2 regions of the Pseudomonas sichuanensis genome follow, and region 2 is predicted to be linked to the other one. Evidence: predicted binding sites of a transcription regulator. Region 2 holds the regulator's gene; the other holds the start of a gene.

The links. Region 2 encodes sigma-54, which starts transcription at its own class of promoters, with help from an activator protein. Its sites were predicted from a motif close to ANTGGCATNNANNTTGCTNT; they were not measured.
Region 1: a site for sigma-54 is predicted at 5,536-5,555, ahead of LOY51_RS19530 (flagellar basal body rod protein FlgF). Genes of this name have one in related genera too.

The regions. Positions count from the first base shown of each region.
Region 1 is NZ_CP087185.1:4,324,101-4,331,730, reverse strand. It holds gene flgA (flagellar basal body P-ring formation chaperone FlgA) at 1-107, opposite strand, end outside; gene LOY51_RS19565 (chemotaxis protein CheV) at 171-1,100, shown strand; gene cheR (protein-glutamate O-methyltransferase CheR) at 1,152-1,979, shown strand; gene flgB (flagellar basal body rod protein FlgB) at 2,251-2,658, shown strand; gene flgC (flagellar basal body rod protein FlgC) at 2,661-3,104, shown strand; gene flgD (flagellar hook assembly protein FlgD) at 3,118-3,816, shown strand; gene flgE (flagellar hook protein FlgE) at 3,847-5,169, shown strand; gene LOY51_RS19535 (hypothetical protein) at 5,243-5,428, shown strand; gene LOY51_RS19530 (flagellar basal body rod protein FlgF) at 5,591-6,331, shown strand; gene flgG (flagellar basal-body rod protein FlgG) at 6,380-7,165, shown strand; gene flgH (flagellar basal body L-ring protein FlgH) at 7,245-7,630, shown strand, end outside.
Region 2 is NZ_CP087185.1:4,794,893-4,802,522, forward strand. It holds gene mlaE (lipid asymmetry maintenance ABC transporter permease subunit MlaE) at 1-245, opposite strand, end outside; gene LOY51_RS21655 (ATP-binding cassette domain-containing protein) at 245-1,054, opposite strand; gene LOY51_RS21660 (KpsF/GutQ family sugar-phosphate isomerase) at 1,301-2,275, shown strand; gene LOY51_RS21665 (KdsC family phosphatase) at 2,276-2,800, shown strand; gene lptC (LPS export ABC transporter periplasmic protein LptC) at 2,809-3,381, shown strand; gene lptA (lipopolysaccharide transport periplasmic protein LptA) at 3,368-3,892, shown strand; gene lptB (LPS export ABC transporter ATP-binding protein) at 3,893-4,618, shown strand; gene LOY51_RS21685 (RNA polymerase factor sigma-54) at 4,803-6,296, shown strand; gene hpf (ribosome hibernation-promoting factor, HPF/YfiA family) at 6,375-6,683, shown strand; gene ptsN (PTS IIA-like nitrogen regulatory protein PtsN) at 6,696-7,160, shown strand; gene rapZ (RNase adapter RapZ) at 7,163-7,630, shown strand, end outside.

The DNA.
Region 1 (7,630 bases), 470 kb from region 2:
AATGCCTGCGCCTGGGTGCGAACACTGGATGCCATGAGGCACAGGGCTGCCAGTGAACCGGTCAGCAGGCGCGTCAGTCGTCGGGAAAATGTCGTTTTCGTATACATGGCGCTCAAAAAAGCAAAGCCCGTGCCGATTCGGTATACAGGCAATCGTTGGAGGGGTCCGGCATGGCTGGAGTGATGGATTCGGTCAACCAGCGCACGCAGCTGGTGGGGCAGAATCGCCTGGAGCTGTTGTTGTTTCGCCTCAATGGCGACCAGCTCTACGGCATCAATGTGTTCAAGGTCCGGGAGGTGCTGCAGTGCCCGGAACTGACAGTGCTGCCCAAGTCTCATCCGGTGGTGCGTGGGGTGGCCAACATTCGCGGGGCGACCATCCCGATCCTGGACCTGTCGATGGCAACGGGGTTGCCGGGGCTGAAGGAAGACACGCGTAACAGCTTTGTGATCATCACCGAGTACAACACCAAGACCCAGGGTTTTTTGGTGCACTCGGTCGAGCGCATCGTCAACATGAACTGGGAAGAGATCCATCCGCCACCCAAGGGGACCGGGCGCGATCACTACCTGACCGCGGTCACCCGGGTCGATAACCGCATGGTCGAGATCATCGATGTGGAAAAGGTGCTGGCGGAAGTGGCGCCGTCGTCCGAGTCGGTGTCCGAGGGTGTGATCGATGCCGAGGTGCAGGACAAGGCCGTGCTGCTGCGGGTGCTGACCGTCGATGATTCGTCGGTGGCGCGCAAGCAGGTCAGCCGCTGTCTGCAGACTGTCGGGGTTGAGGTGGTGGCGCTCAACGATGGTCGCCAGGCGCTGGATTACCTGCGCAAGCTGGTTGATGAAGGTAAACGGCCGGAGGAGGAATTCCTCATGATGATCTCGGATATCGAGATGCCGGAAATGGACGGCTACACCCTGACGGCCGAGATCCGCAGCGACCCGCGCATGCAAAAGCTGCACATCGTCCTGCATACTTCGCTGTCCGGGGTCTTCAACCAGGCCATGGTCAAGAAGGTCGGGGCTGATGATTTCCTGGCCAAGTTCAGGCCGGACGACCTTGCCCAGCGGGTAGTCGACCGGATCAAGGCAACGCATTGAAACGGCCGGGGCCAGTCCCCGGCGCTAGCGATTTAGAAAGAGGCGGCACCATTGTCTACGGGTAATTTGGATTTCGAACAGTTCCGGGTCTTCCTGGAGAAAGCCTGTGGCATCCTGCTGGGCGAGAATAAGCAGTACCTGGTCTCCAGCCGTCTCAACAAGCTGATGGAGCAGCAGGGCATCAAGTCGTTGGGTGAGCTGGTGCAGCGTATCCAGGCACAGCCGCGGGGTGGTTTGCGCGAGCAGGTGGTCGATGCCATGACCACCAACGAAACCCTGTGGTTTCGTGATACCTACCCCTTCGAGGTGCTCAAGAACAAGGTCATCCCCGAGTTCATCAAGGGCAACCCGGGCCAGCGCCTGCGCATCTGGTCGGCGGCCTGCTCGTCGGGGCAGGAGCCTTACTCCATTTCCATGGCCATCGACGAATTCGAGCGCGGCAACCTTGGCCAGTTGAAGATGGGCGCGCAGATCGTTGCCACTGACCTGTCCGGCTCGATGCTCAATAACTGCAAGACCGGCGAATACGACAGCCTGGCCATTGCCCGCGGCCTGTCGCAGGAGCGCCTGCAGCGTTACTTCGACCCCAAGGGTCCGGGGCGCTGGGCGGTCAAGGCGCCGATCCGCAGCCGCGTCGAGTTCCGCTCGTACAACCTGCTGGACAGCTATGCGCCCTTGGGCAAGTTCGACATCGTGTTCTGCCGCAACGTGCTGATCTACTTCTCGGCCCAGGTCAAGAAGGACATCCTGCTGCGTATCCATGGCACGCTGAAGCCCGGTGGCTATCTGTTCCTTGGTGCCTCCGAGGCGCTCAACGGTTTGCCGGACCACTATCAGATGGTCCAGTGCAGCCCGGGCATCATCTATCAGGCCAAGTAACGCCTGAGGCTGCAAGCGAAGGCCGGTGTCGTGAGACGCCGGCCTTTTTCATGGGCGCTACAAATGACGTCAATTTTTTGGTTTGCCGCTTTTGCCGGGTGGCAATTGCCGCTTGCCTGCTGCGCGGCGGAAGCGATTTGCCGCTTTTCTGGCAATGGCGGCAGGTCGAAAAGCCCTGGGGCCCAGTGAATGCGGGGCTTTGCAAAGCTGGCACAGGCCTTGCTAAAGCTTAGCCAACGAAATTCTGGTCACCTATGAAGGTTTCCCTGATATGAGCATCAGCTTCGACAAGGCGCTTGGCATACACGAAAAGGCATTGGGCTTCCGCGCCCAGCGTGCCGAAGTGCTGGCCAACAACATCGCCAACGCCGATACGCCGAACTACAAGGCGCGTGACATGGACTTCTCGTCCGTGCTCGCCGCCGAGGCCGACAAGCAGCAGAAGGGGCGCATCGCCCTGGACCGCACCAACAATCGGCATATCGAGGCCGAAGGGTTGGCAATGGCCGACGACACCCTGCAGTACCGTACCCCGATGCAGCCGTCGATCGACCAGAACACCGTCGATGCCCAGATCGAACAATCGAACTACACAGAGAACGCGATCGGCTTCCAGGCCAGCTTCACGTTGCTCAACAGTAAATTCAAAGGGCTGGTTTCGGCCCTGCGCGGAGAGTGATCATGTCCCTTGCCAGTGTTTTCAATATCGCCGGTAGCGGCATGAGCGCGCAGAACACGCGCCTGAACACCGTTGCCTCGAACATCGCCAACGCCGAGACCGTCTCCTCGAGCATCGACCAGACCTACCGTGCGCGCCACCCGGTGTTCGCCACCACCTTCCAGAACGCGCAGGCCGGCACCAGCCAGTCGCTGTTCGAAGACCAGGGCGAGGCCGGGCAGGGCGTGCAGGTCAAGGGCATCATCGAGGACCAGAGTAACCTCGAGGCGCGCTACGAACCGAACCATCCGGCGGCCAACAAGGACGGCTACGTCTACTACCCGAATGTGAATGTGGTTGAGGAGATGGCCGACATGATCTCCGCCAGTCGTGCGTTCCAGACCAACGCCGAGCTGATGAACACCGCCAAGAACATGATGCAGAAGGTGCTGACCCTGGGTCAGTAAGCACGGAGCCGCCATGACCACAACCAATACCAGTAACGAAGTCGGTAGTTCCTACCTGAAATCGTTGCAGAAGCCCGACAGCAAGAACAGCAGCACCACCGGTCAGGCCGGCAGTGCGCTGGGCAAGGATGCGTTCCTGCAGCTGCTGGTCACGCAGATGAAAAACCAGAACCCGCTCGATCCGCAGGAGAACGGTGAGTTCGTCGCGCAGTTGGCGCAGTTCAGCAGCCTGGAAGGTATCCAGTCGCTGAACGATTCGGTCAACGGGATCCTGACCGGCATTGGCTCGTCCCAGGCGCTGCAGGCCACCTCGCTGGTCGGTCGCTCGGTGATCGTGCAGACCGACAAGGCCGTGGTGGACACCACCGCCAGCTTCAATGGCCAGGTCGTGGTGCCGCAGAGCATCAGCGATGGCAAGGTCAGCATCAAGGACAAGGACGGTAACGTCGTCAAGACCATCCAGCTGGGTTCGCAAAAAGCCGGTACCGCCGACTTCATCTGGGATGGCACCAATGAGAAGGGCGAGAAAGTCGCCCCGGGCACTTACACCTTCACGGCTGAGACCACGGTCGAGGGCAAGGCCAAGACGCTGTCCACCTTGCTCCCGGCAAGGGTCAACAGTGTCAGCTTCCAGAACGGCAGCGAGATGATGCTGGACCTGGCCGGCATCGGCAAGATCGGCATCTCCAAAGTCACCAGCATCGGAATCTAACGCCGCAGAATCGGCACAAGGAGCGAGTCAATGTCTTTCAATATCGGCCTTAGCGGTCTCTACGCGGCGAACAAGGCTCTGAACGTTACCGGCAACAACATTGCCAACGTCGCCACCACCGGTTTCAAATCGTCGCGCGCCGAGTTCGCCGACCAGTATTCGCAGTCCATCCGCGGTACCTCCGGCGGCAGGACCCAGGTCGGCAGCGGCGTGAAGACCATGGCCGTTTCGCAGATGTTCAACCCGGGCAACATCAATGGCACCGGTCAGGCGCTGGACATGGCCATCGACGGCAACGGTTTCTTCGCCCTGAGCGACAACGGTTCGCGCATCTATACCCGTGCCGGCGCGTTCTACAGCGACAAGGACGGCTACGTCGTCAACTCCAGTGGTGCCAACCTGCAGGGCTATGCGGTGGACGCCAACGGCAAGGTCGTCAAGGGTGTGCTGACCGATCTGAAAATCGACACTTCGAACCTGAAGCCCAACCCGACCGGTCGTGTCTCCGAAACCGTCAACCTCAACTCCAGCGCCATCGCGCCGAGCGTGGCGCCGTTCGACCCGGCCAACGTCAACAGCTACAACTACACCTTCAACACCGATGTCTATGACAGCCAGGGCAACGCGCACCAGCTCAACCAGTACTTCGTCAAGGATGCCGGCACCAACTCCTGGACCATGTACACCACCATCGACGGTCGTAACCCGGCCGACCCGACCTTGACCACGCCGCTGGTCAACAAGCTGCCGTTCAATACCGACGGCACCTTGAATACCGGAGCCATGGCGGCAGGTCCGGTAGTCGGCGGCCTGACCATTGGTGCCGACAAGACCTTCCAGCTCACCGGTTGGGTGCCGGCGGAGAAGACTGCGGCGGGCGCCTGGGTTGCCAACGGCGCCACCGCGCGCCCGGGTGGCGTCACCCTCGATATGCTGGCTACCACCCAGTACAACTCGGCGTCGGCCACCACCGCCAAGAGCCAGGACGGCTATGCCACCGGTGAGCTCGCCGGCCTGACCGTCGACCAGAGCGGCAACCTGTTTGCCAACTTCACCAACGGCCAGGACAAGGTCATCGGCCAGGTGGCGATCGCCAACTTCGCCAACCTGCAAGGCCTGACTCCGGTGGGCGGTACGGCCTGGAAAGAGTCCTACGCTTCGGGCGTGCCGATCATCGGCGAGCCGGATACCGGCACCCTGGGCCGCATTGCCGGCAGCTCCCTGGAAGACTCCAACGTCGACCTGACCGGCGAGCTGGTCAACCTGATCAAGGCGCAGAGCAACTACCAGGCCAACGCCAAGACCATTTCCACTGAAAGCACCATCATGCAGACCATCATCCAGATGACCTGATGATCGTGGTTGGGCAAAGCCCCTGCTTGCAGGGGCTTTTTCACATCTGGCGGAGGGTGATGCCATGAGGACAGTGTCGAGGATTGTTGGGGTGCTGCTGGCGCTGCTGGTTGCGTCCTCGCTGCAGGCCGCGCCGGCGCCCTGGTACCAGTGGCAAAGCCTGGCGACCGGGCGCTACCTGTGTTCGGCAACCAACCCGGGCGATGGCTGGAAGCTGCACTCGGGGCCCTACAACAATGGGGCATGCCGTAATGACTGATTCGGCGCTTGCCGCCAGCGGCAAACATTCGCCGACAAACTGACGCTCAGCAGGCCTGCGCGGCCTTGAAAGCCCCGAATTGAAAGGCTTTGTCAGTGTGGTTCGATAATTGCTTAAGCCTTGCCAACGACAGCGCGGCAAGGTTCGCGCAGAGGAGATGCTGTGGACAAGATGCTTTATGTGGCCATGACCGGTGCCAGTCAGAACGCGCTGGCGCAGAAGGCCCATGCCAACAACCTGGCGAACGTTTCCACCAATGGTTTCCAGCGTGATCTGGAGCAGGCGCGTTCCATGCCGGTGTTCGGTGACAGCTTTCCGGCGCGAGCCTTCGCCATGAGCGAGCGCCCGGCCACCGACTTCAGCGGTGGTGCCCTGGTCGAGACCGGGCGTGACCTGGACGTGGCGGTCAGTGGCCAGGGTTTCATTGCCGTGCAGGCGCCCGATGGCAGCGAAGCCTATGTGCGTACCGGCAGCCTGAACATTGACGCCCTCGGTATCCTGCGTGCCGGCAATGGTATGCCGGTGATCGGCAACGGCGGCCCGATCGCGGTCCCGCCCGAGCAGAAGGTCGAAGTCGGTGATGACGGCACCATCAGCATTCGCGCCATGGGTGAAGACCCGCGGGCGCTGGCGCAGGTCGACCGGATCAAGCTGGTCAACCCGGACATCAAGGGCCTGACCAAGGGGCTCGACGGCATGATCCACACGGCCAACGGCCAGCCCGCCAATGCCGACGTCAACGTTCGCGTGGTTTCGGGGTTCCTTGAGTCGAGCAACGTCAATGCGGTCGAGGAAATGACCTCGGTGCTGGCGCTGTCCCGGCAGTTCGAACTGCACGTCAAGATGATGAACGCGGCCAAGGAAGGCGACGAAGCCATGGCTCGGGTTTTGCAAATCGGCTAATCACATTTGAACGGGTGCCGTAAAACAGGCGCACGAGGAGAACACTAGATGCTTCCGGCTCTTTGGGTCGCTAAAACCGGCCTGTCCGCCCAGGACACCAACCTCACGGTCATTTCCAACAACCTGGCCAACGTCTCGACCACGGGCTTCAAGCGCGACCGCGCCGAGTTCCAGGACCTGCTGTACCAGATCAAGCGCCAGCCTGGCGCGCAGTCCACCCAGGACAGCGAGCTGCCGTCGGGCCTGCAGGTCGGTACCGGTGTGCGCATCGTCGGCACCCAGAAGAGCTTCACAGCCGGCAGCCTGCAAACCACCGAGAACCCGCTGGACATGGCGGTCGACGGCCGTGGTTTCTTCCAGATCCTGCAGCCCGACGGCACCGTGTCGTACACCCGTGACGGCACCTTCCACCTGAACTCCGACGGCCAGATCGTCACCGCCAACGGTTTCGCTCTGGAACCGGCCATCGTCGTGCCGCCGGACGCCCAGACCTTCACCGTCGGCCGCGACGGCACCGTGTCGATCACCACGGTCGGCAACCCGGCAGCGCAGATCATCGGCAACATCCAGACCGCCGATTTCATCAACCCGGCTGGCCTGCAGGCGATCGGCGGCAACCTGTTCCTCGAGACCGCCGCCAGCGGCGCGCCGCAGGTCGGCACCCCGGGCCTGAACGGTTTCGGTACCACCCAGCAACAGACCCTGGAAAACTCCAACGTCAGCACCGTCGAGGAGTTGGTCAACATGATCACCACCCAGCGTGCTTACGAGATGAACTCCAAGGTCATCTCGACGGCCGACAAGATGCTGTCGTTCGTCACCCAGCAGCTGTAAGCCCTGATGGCCCGCCGGGTGCGGGCCATTGACCATTCGCTCGCTGTAGCAGCGCCCGTTACACCATGAGGTAAGCGTCATGAATCGTCTGTTGTCCGTTTTCGCCCTTGGGGGGGCGGTGTTGCTGGCCGGTTGCGTCGCGCCGACGCCCAAGCCAAACGACCCGTACTATGCGCCGGTGTTGCCGCGCACCCCGTTGCCGGCGGCGGCCAACAACGGCTCGATCTACCAGGCCGGCTTCGAGCAGGGCCTGTATACCGATCGCAAGGCGTTCCGGGTCGGTGACATCATCACCATCACCCTCAACGAGCGCACCTCGGCGAGCAAGAATGCCGGCTCGCAGATCCAGAAGAACAGCAAGGCCGATATCGGCCTGACCTCGTTGTTCGGCACCATCCCCAATACCAACAACCCGCTGGGCAGCGGCGACCTCACCCTCGAGGCCGGTTACAGCGGTGACCGCAC
Region 2 (7,630 bases):
AGGATGCTGTAGCCCTGCAGCGCCAGCACCATGCCGATGAACACCCCGGACACGACGATGATCGCCAACGACAGCACGCCAACCGAATAGAGCTGCTTGACCAGCAACTGGAAGCCGCCGCCGACACCACCTCGACCGCTCAGCGCGTGACCAAGGAACAGGCAGGAACGGCCCAGCACCGCCAGCACGTCGATGGCCGAGCGGCCAAACAGACGGATACGTTCGAGTAAGGATTTTCTGCGCATCAACGCGCCCCCAGCAAATCGGCGCGGTAGTCTGGCGCAGGGAAGTGGAAGGGTACCGGACCGTCCGGGTCGCCCTTCATGAACTGGCGGATACGCGGGTTGTCCGAGCCCATCAGTTCGGCGGGCGTGCCCTGCCCCAGCACCTGGCCATCACCCACCACATAGATGTAGTCGGCGATGCTGGCGGTTTCCGCCAGGTCGTGGGAAACCACGATGCTGGTGATACCCAGGGCGTCGTTGAGCAGACGGATCAGGCGGACCAGCACGCCCATGGCGATCGGGTCCTGGCCGACGAACGGCTCGTCGTACATGAGGATCTGCGGGTCGAGGGCAATCGCCCGGGCTAGCGCCACGCGGCGCTTCATGCCGCCGGAGAGCTCGTCGGGCATCAGGTCGATGGCACCGCGCAGGCCCACGGCCTGCAACTTCATCAGGACGATGTCACGAATCAGATCGTCCGGCAGCTCGGTGTGTACGCGCAGCGGGAAGGCGACGTTCTCGAAGACATCGAGGTCGGTGAACAGGGCGCCGCTCTGGAACAGCACGCCCATCTGCTTGCGTGCATCGAACAGGTCGCCACGCGACAACGCGGGCAGGTTCTGGCCATTGACCCAGACTTCACCGCTGGACGGCCGCAACTGTGCGCCCATCAGACGCAGCAATGTCGTCTTGCCGCACCCCGAGGGCCCCATGATACCGGTGACCTTGCCACGGGGAATGCGAATGTCCACGTTGCTGAAAATGCTGCGCGAACCACGCTTGAAGGTGACTCCCTTCAGCTCGACCGCGCAGGCGCTATCCACACTCATCTAGACTCCTTGCAATGCAGCCTCGTCTTCGTGGACGCCTGCCCTCATCTTGAAGGCACACTGGTCCCTGGCGGGCCGAACAGCGGCGAACTATAGCACCGCAGATGGCACGCCCCCAAGGCCGCAAATCCGGCTGTTCAGGCAGGCGACAGCCTTGCGTTGCTTTCTTACGACAATCGAATGGATGAGCCTTTCACACATTGCGGCTATAATCGCCGCCTTTTCATCAGGCATTGCGTTTTCGACATGAGCCAATCCAGCGAGCTGATCCAATCCGCCCAGCGCACCCTGCGCCTGGAACTCGAGGCTGTGCAGGCACTGCTGGCCCGCATCGACGGTGACTTCGTCAAGGCCTGCGAGCTGATCCTGGCGAGCAAGGGCCGGGTAGTCGTGGTCGGCATGGGCAAATCCGGGCATATCGGCAACAAGATCGCCGCCACCCTCGCCAGCACCGGCACGCCGGCATTTTTCGTGCACCCGGCCGAAGCCAGCCATGGCGACATGGGCATGATCACCCGTGACGATGTCATCCTTGCCCTGTCCAACTCGGGCAGCACCGCCGAGATCGTCACCCTGCTGCCGCTGATCAAGCGCCTGGGCATCCAGTTGATCAGCCTGACCGGCAACCCGGACTCGCCGCTGGCGCAGGCCGCCGAAGTCAACCTCGACGCCAGCGTCGCCCAGGAAGCCTGCCCGCTCAACCTGGCACCGACCTCCTCCACCACCGCCTCGCTGGCCCTGGGCGATGCACTGGCCATCGCCCTGCTGGAAGCGCGCGGGTTCACCGCCGAAGACTTCGCCTTCTCCCACCCCGGTGGGGCACTGGGCCGCCGCTTGTTGCTGAAGGTCGAGAACGTGATGCATGCCGGCGACGAACTGCCCCAGGTGCAGCGCGGCACCCTGCTCAAGGACGCGCTGATCGAAATGTCGCGCAAGGGCCTGGGCATGACCGTGGTACTGGAGCACGACGGCACGCTGGCCGGGATCTTCACCGACGGCGACCTGCGCCGCAGCCTTGATCGCAATATCGACGTGCACAAGACCCTCATCGACGAAGTCATGACCGTGCACGGCAAGACCGCCCGCGCCGAGATGCTCGCTGCCGAGGCGCTCAAAATCATGGAAGACCACAAGATCAGCGCACTTGTCGTTGTCGATCAGAGCGACCGGCCGACCGGCGCCCTGAACATGCACGACCTGCTGCGCGCCGGAGTGATGTAAATGAACCAGGACCTCATGCAACGCGCCAAGGCCATCAAGCTGGCGGTGTTCGACGTTGACGGCGTGCTCACCGATGGCCGCCTGTACTTCCTTGAAGACGGCAGCGAATTCAAGACCTTCAACACCCTCGACGGCCACGGCATCAAGATGCTCATGGCCGCAGGGGTCACCACGGCGATCATCAGCGGGCGCAAGACGCCGGTGGTCGAGCGCCGGGCGAAGAACCTCGGCATCCCGCACCTGTTCCAGGGGCGCGAGGACAAGCTGGTGGTGCTGGACGGCCTGCTTGCCGAACTCAATCTAAGCTACGAACAGGTGGCTTATCTGGGTGACGACCTGCCCGACCTGCCGGTGATTCGCCGAGTGGGCCTGGGCATGGCGGTAAGCAATGCCGCGCCGTTCGTTCGCCAGCATGCCCACGGCGTCACCCAGGCACGCGGCGGCGAGGGTGCCGCCCGCGAGTTCTGCGAACTGATCATGCAGGCCCAGGGTACCCTGGACGCTGCCAACGCCCACTACCTGTAAGGCCCCCCATGTTCAGCAAGAAGATCAGAAATTTCGCGCTGCTTGGCGTGATAGCCGCCGTGCTGGCGGCCGTCGGGTACTGGAACATCAGCCCCGAGAGCTTCCTCGACAAGCCGGTCGCGCAGACCGACGAGAGCGCCATCGACTACTACGCGATCAACGCTCACAGCGTGCAGTTCCTGCCTGACGGCAAGCTGCAATACGAAATGACCGCCGACAAGGTCGAGCACCTCAAGGCCAGCGAAGTCACTCTGGTGACCACACCCGACCTGCACATGTACCGCGGCACCGAGTACCCCTGGCATGTGCAGAGCACGCGCGCCGAGGTCAACCCGGACGGCACCGAAGTCGAATTGATCGACAACGTGCGGGTTGCCCGCACCGACGAAAAGCAACGTCAAACCATCATTACCAGCACACGCATGACCGTGTTCCCGCAGAAGCAATATGCGCAGACCGAGCAAGCCGTTAGAATCGACGGCGCCGGTGGCACGACTACGGGCAAAGGAATGAAAGCGTATTTGAAAGAAGGCAGGATGGACCTGCTCTCTAACGTAAGAGGACAGTATGAGGCTCGTTAAAACCATCCCCCTTCTGCTCAGCCTGGGCGTAGCACTGGGAAGCGCGAGCGCCTTCGCCCTGCCGAACGACCGTGACCAGCCAATTCGCATCCAGGCCGACAACGCGCACCTGGACGACAAGCAGGGTGTGGCCACCTACACCGGCGACGTGATCATCACCCAAGGTTCGATGATGATCAAAGGCAACACCGTGACCATGACCCGCGCCGCCAACGGCGACATCGACGTGGTCACCTCGGTGGGCAACCTGGCCTACTTCGAGCAGCAGCAGAGCGCTGCCAAGCCGGACAAGATGAAAGGCTGGGCCGTGACCATCCAGTACCAGGCGCAAAAAGAAATGGTCATCCTGACCGACCGCGCCAAGGTCGAGAACGAAGGCAACACCACCGAAGGCGAGAAGATCGTCTACAACACCAAAACCCAGGTGGCGACCGCCGGCCGCGGCGGCAACGTGACTGCACCACGTCAGCGCATCGACATGGTCATTCAACCGAAGAAAAAGGCCGAGTAAATGGCAACCCTCAAAGCCCAGCACCTGGCCAAGAGCTACAAAGGCCGGCAAGTCGTTCGCGACGTCAGCCTGTCCATCGACAGCGGCCAGATCGTCGGTTTGCTCGGCCCTAACGGCGCCGGCAAGACCACCTGCTTCTACATGATCGTCGGCCTGGTACAGGCCGATCAGGGCCGGGTACTGATCGACAGCCTCGACGTCAGCCACCAGCCCATGCACGGCCGCGCCCAATCCGGCATCGGCTACCTGCCGCAGGAAGCCTCGATCTTCCGCAAGCTGTCGGTGGCCGACAACATCATGGCCATCCTCGAGACCCGCAAGGACCTCGACCGCGACGGCCGGCGCAAGGAGCTGGAAAGCCTGCTGCAGGAATTCCACATCAGCCACATCCGCGACAACCTCGGCATGAGCCTTTCCGGTGGTGAACGCCGCCGTGTCGAAATCGCCCGCGCCCTGGCCACTGCGCCCAAGTTCATCCTGCTGGATGAACCGTTCGCCGGCGTCGACCCGATCTCGGTGGGCGACATCAAGCAGATCATCCACCACCTCAAGAACAAGGGGATCGGCGTGCTGATCACCGACCACAACGTTCGCGAGACGCTCGACATCTGTGAGACGGCCTACATCGTCAACGATGGTCAACTGATCGCCGAGGGCGACGCCGAGACCATCCTGGCCAACCAGTTGGTCAAGGAGGTCTACCTGGGTCACGAGTTCCGCCTCTGATCCAGGCCCGCCTGGAGCACTGGCGCACACGCCCGTTCAGGGCTTAAGTGTTACTGTGCTCTAGGCAAGCGCTAGAATTTCAGGCATACGAGTTGCATACGAACTTGCTTAAAATCGGCGCCCAGCGCCCTACAGGTAGTAGATGGCGCATGTGCGCCGGCTAACAAGGTATTAAGCCCCTGCCATGAAACCATCGCTCGTCCTAAAAATGGGCCAGCAACTGACGATGACCCCGCAGTTGCAACAGGCCATTCGTCTGCTTCAGCTTTCCACCCTGGACCTACAGCAGGAAATCCAGGAGGCGCTGGAATCCAATCCGATGCTCGAACGCCAGGAAGACGGCGACGACTTCGACAACAGCGACCCGATGGCGGACAACGCCGAAAGCAAACCGGTCGCCGAAGCCCAGGACACCAGCTTCCAGGAAACCACCGGCAACACCGAAACCCTGGAAGAAGGCGAGTGGGCCGAGCGCATCCCCAACGAGCTGCCTGTCGACACCGCCTGGGAAGACATCTACCAGACCAGCGCCAGCAGCCTGCCCAGCAACGATGATGACGAGTGGGACTTCACCACCCGCACGTCCGTGGGCGAGAGCCTGCAAAGCCACCTGCTCTGGCAGCTCAACCTCGCGCCGATGTCCGACACCGACAGGCTGATTGCCGTTACCCTGATCGACAGCATCAACGGCCAGGGCTACCTGGAAGATACCCTCGAAGAAATCTGCGCCGGCTTCGACCCTGAGCTCGACATCGAGCTGGACGAGGTAGAGGCGGTGCTGCACCGCATCCAGCAGTTCGAGCCCGCCGGCATCGGCGCCCGCTCCCTGGGTGAGTGCCTGTTGTTGCAACTGCGCCAGCTGCCGGCCTCGACGCCGTGGATGAGCGAAGCTCAGCGCCTGGTCAGCGACTATATCGACCTGCTCGGCAGCCGCGACTACAGCCAGCTCATGCGCCGCATGAAACTCAAGGAAGACGAACTGCGCCAAGTCATCGAGCTGGTGCAGACGCTCAATCCGCGCCCTGGCTCACAGATCGAGTCGAGCGAACCCGAATACGTGGTGCCGGACGTCATCGTGCGCAAGGACAACGAACGCTGGCTGGTCGAGCTCAACCAGGAAGCCGTGCCGCGCCTGCGGGTCAATCCGCAGTACGCAGGTTTCGTGCGTCGCGCCGACACCAGCGCCGACAACACCTTCATGCGCAACCAGTTGCAGGAAGCGCGCTGGTTCATCAAGAGCCTGCAAAGCCGCAACGAAACCCTGATGAAAGTGGCGACCCAGATCGTCGAACACCAGCGCGGCTTCCTTGATCACGGCGACGAGGCCATGAAGCCGCTGGTGCTGCACGACATCGCCGAGGCGGTGGGCATGCATGAGTCGACCATTTCCCGGGTCACCACACAGAAATACATGCACACGCCACGCGGCATCTACGAGCTCAAGTACTTTTTCTCGAGCCACGTGAGCACTGCCGAAGGCGGCGAATGCTCGTCCACGGCGATCCGCGCGATCATCAAGAAACTGGTCGCTGCGGAAAATCAGAAAAAGCCATTGAGTGACAGCAAGATCGCTGGTTTACTGGAGGCACAAGGCATCCAGGTAGCCCGTCGCACCGTCGCCAAGTACCGTGAATCGTTGGGCATCGCCCCTTCGAGTGAGCGCAAGCGACTGATGTAGCCCCTGGGTAAGCCATAGCGTTTCAGTGGCAGGTGCAATACCTGCCTCTTTATGCACGGGCAACAAAGGAGAAGCTGTATGCAAGTCAACATCAGTGGACAGCATGTAGAAGTCACCCAACCACTGCGCGATTACGTGCTCGAAAAGCTCGCCCGACTGGAGGGTCATTTCGACAAGATCACCAACGTGACGGTGATCATGAAAGTCGAGAAGCTGCAGCAAAAGGTTGAAGCCACGCTCCAGATACCCGGTGGCGAAGTTGTTGCCAATGCCGAACACCAAGACATGTATGCCGCGATCGACGCGCTTGCCGACAAGCTCGACCGCCAACTGAAAAAACACAAGGAAAAACAGCAAAGCCTGCTGCAAGGCGCAGCCGCCCGCTGATCCCCCTCATCCATGATCCGACTTGAAACCATCCTGACCCCCGGCCGTTCACTCGTGAACGTGCCGGGCGGCAGTAAGAAGCGCGCCCTCGAAAAGGTCGCCACTGTAATTGCCGAGCAAATCCCAGAGCTCGAGATGCAAGACGTCTTCGAGAAGCTGATTGCCCGCGAAAAGCTCGGCTCCACCGGTTTTGGCAATGGCATCGCCATTCCCCACTGCAGGCTCGAGGGTTGCTCAGCGCCCGTCAGTGCCCTGCTGCACCTGGAAGCTCCCATCGATTACGACGCCATCGATGGCGCGCCCGTGGACCTGCTGTTCGTCCTGCTGGTCCCCGAAGCCGCGACCGATGCGCACCTTGAATTGCTGCGCCAGATCGCCAGCATGCTCGATCGCGAGGATGTGCGTAAGCGCCTGCGTGCTGCCAACAGCAACGAAGCGCTCTACCAGGTGGTCCTGGACGTCCAGAACGAGGCCTGAACATGCGCCTGATCATCGTCAGCGGCCGCTCCGGCTCGGGTAAAAGCACCGCCCTCGACGTGCTGGAAGACAATGGCTACTACTGCATCGACAACCTGCCTGCCGGGTTGTTGCCGCAGTTGGCGGAAAACGCGCTGATCAACACCGAGTTGCAACAGCCCAAAGTGGCTGTCTCCATCGATGCGCGCAACCTGCCCAGCCACCTGACGCGCTTCCCCGAACTGCTGGAAGAGGCACGTTCCCGGCATATCCAGTGCGATGTGCTGTATCTGGACGCTGACGAAGAAACCCTGCTCAAGCGCTTTTCCGAGACCCGCCGCCGCCACCCGCTGACCAACGCCAACCGTTCGCTGGCCGAGGCCATCCGGGTAGAAAGCGAGCTGCTGGGCCCCATCGCTGACCTGGCCGACCTGAAGATCGACACCACCCGGCTGAACCTCTACCAACTGCGCGACTCGATCAAGCTGCGG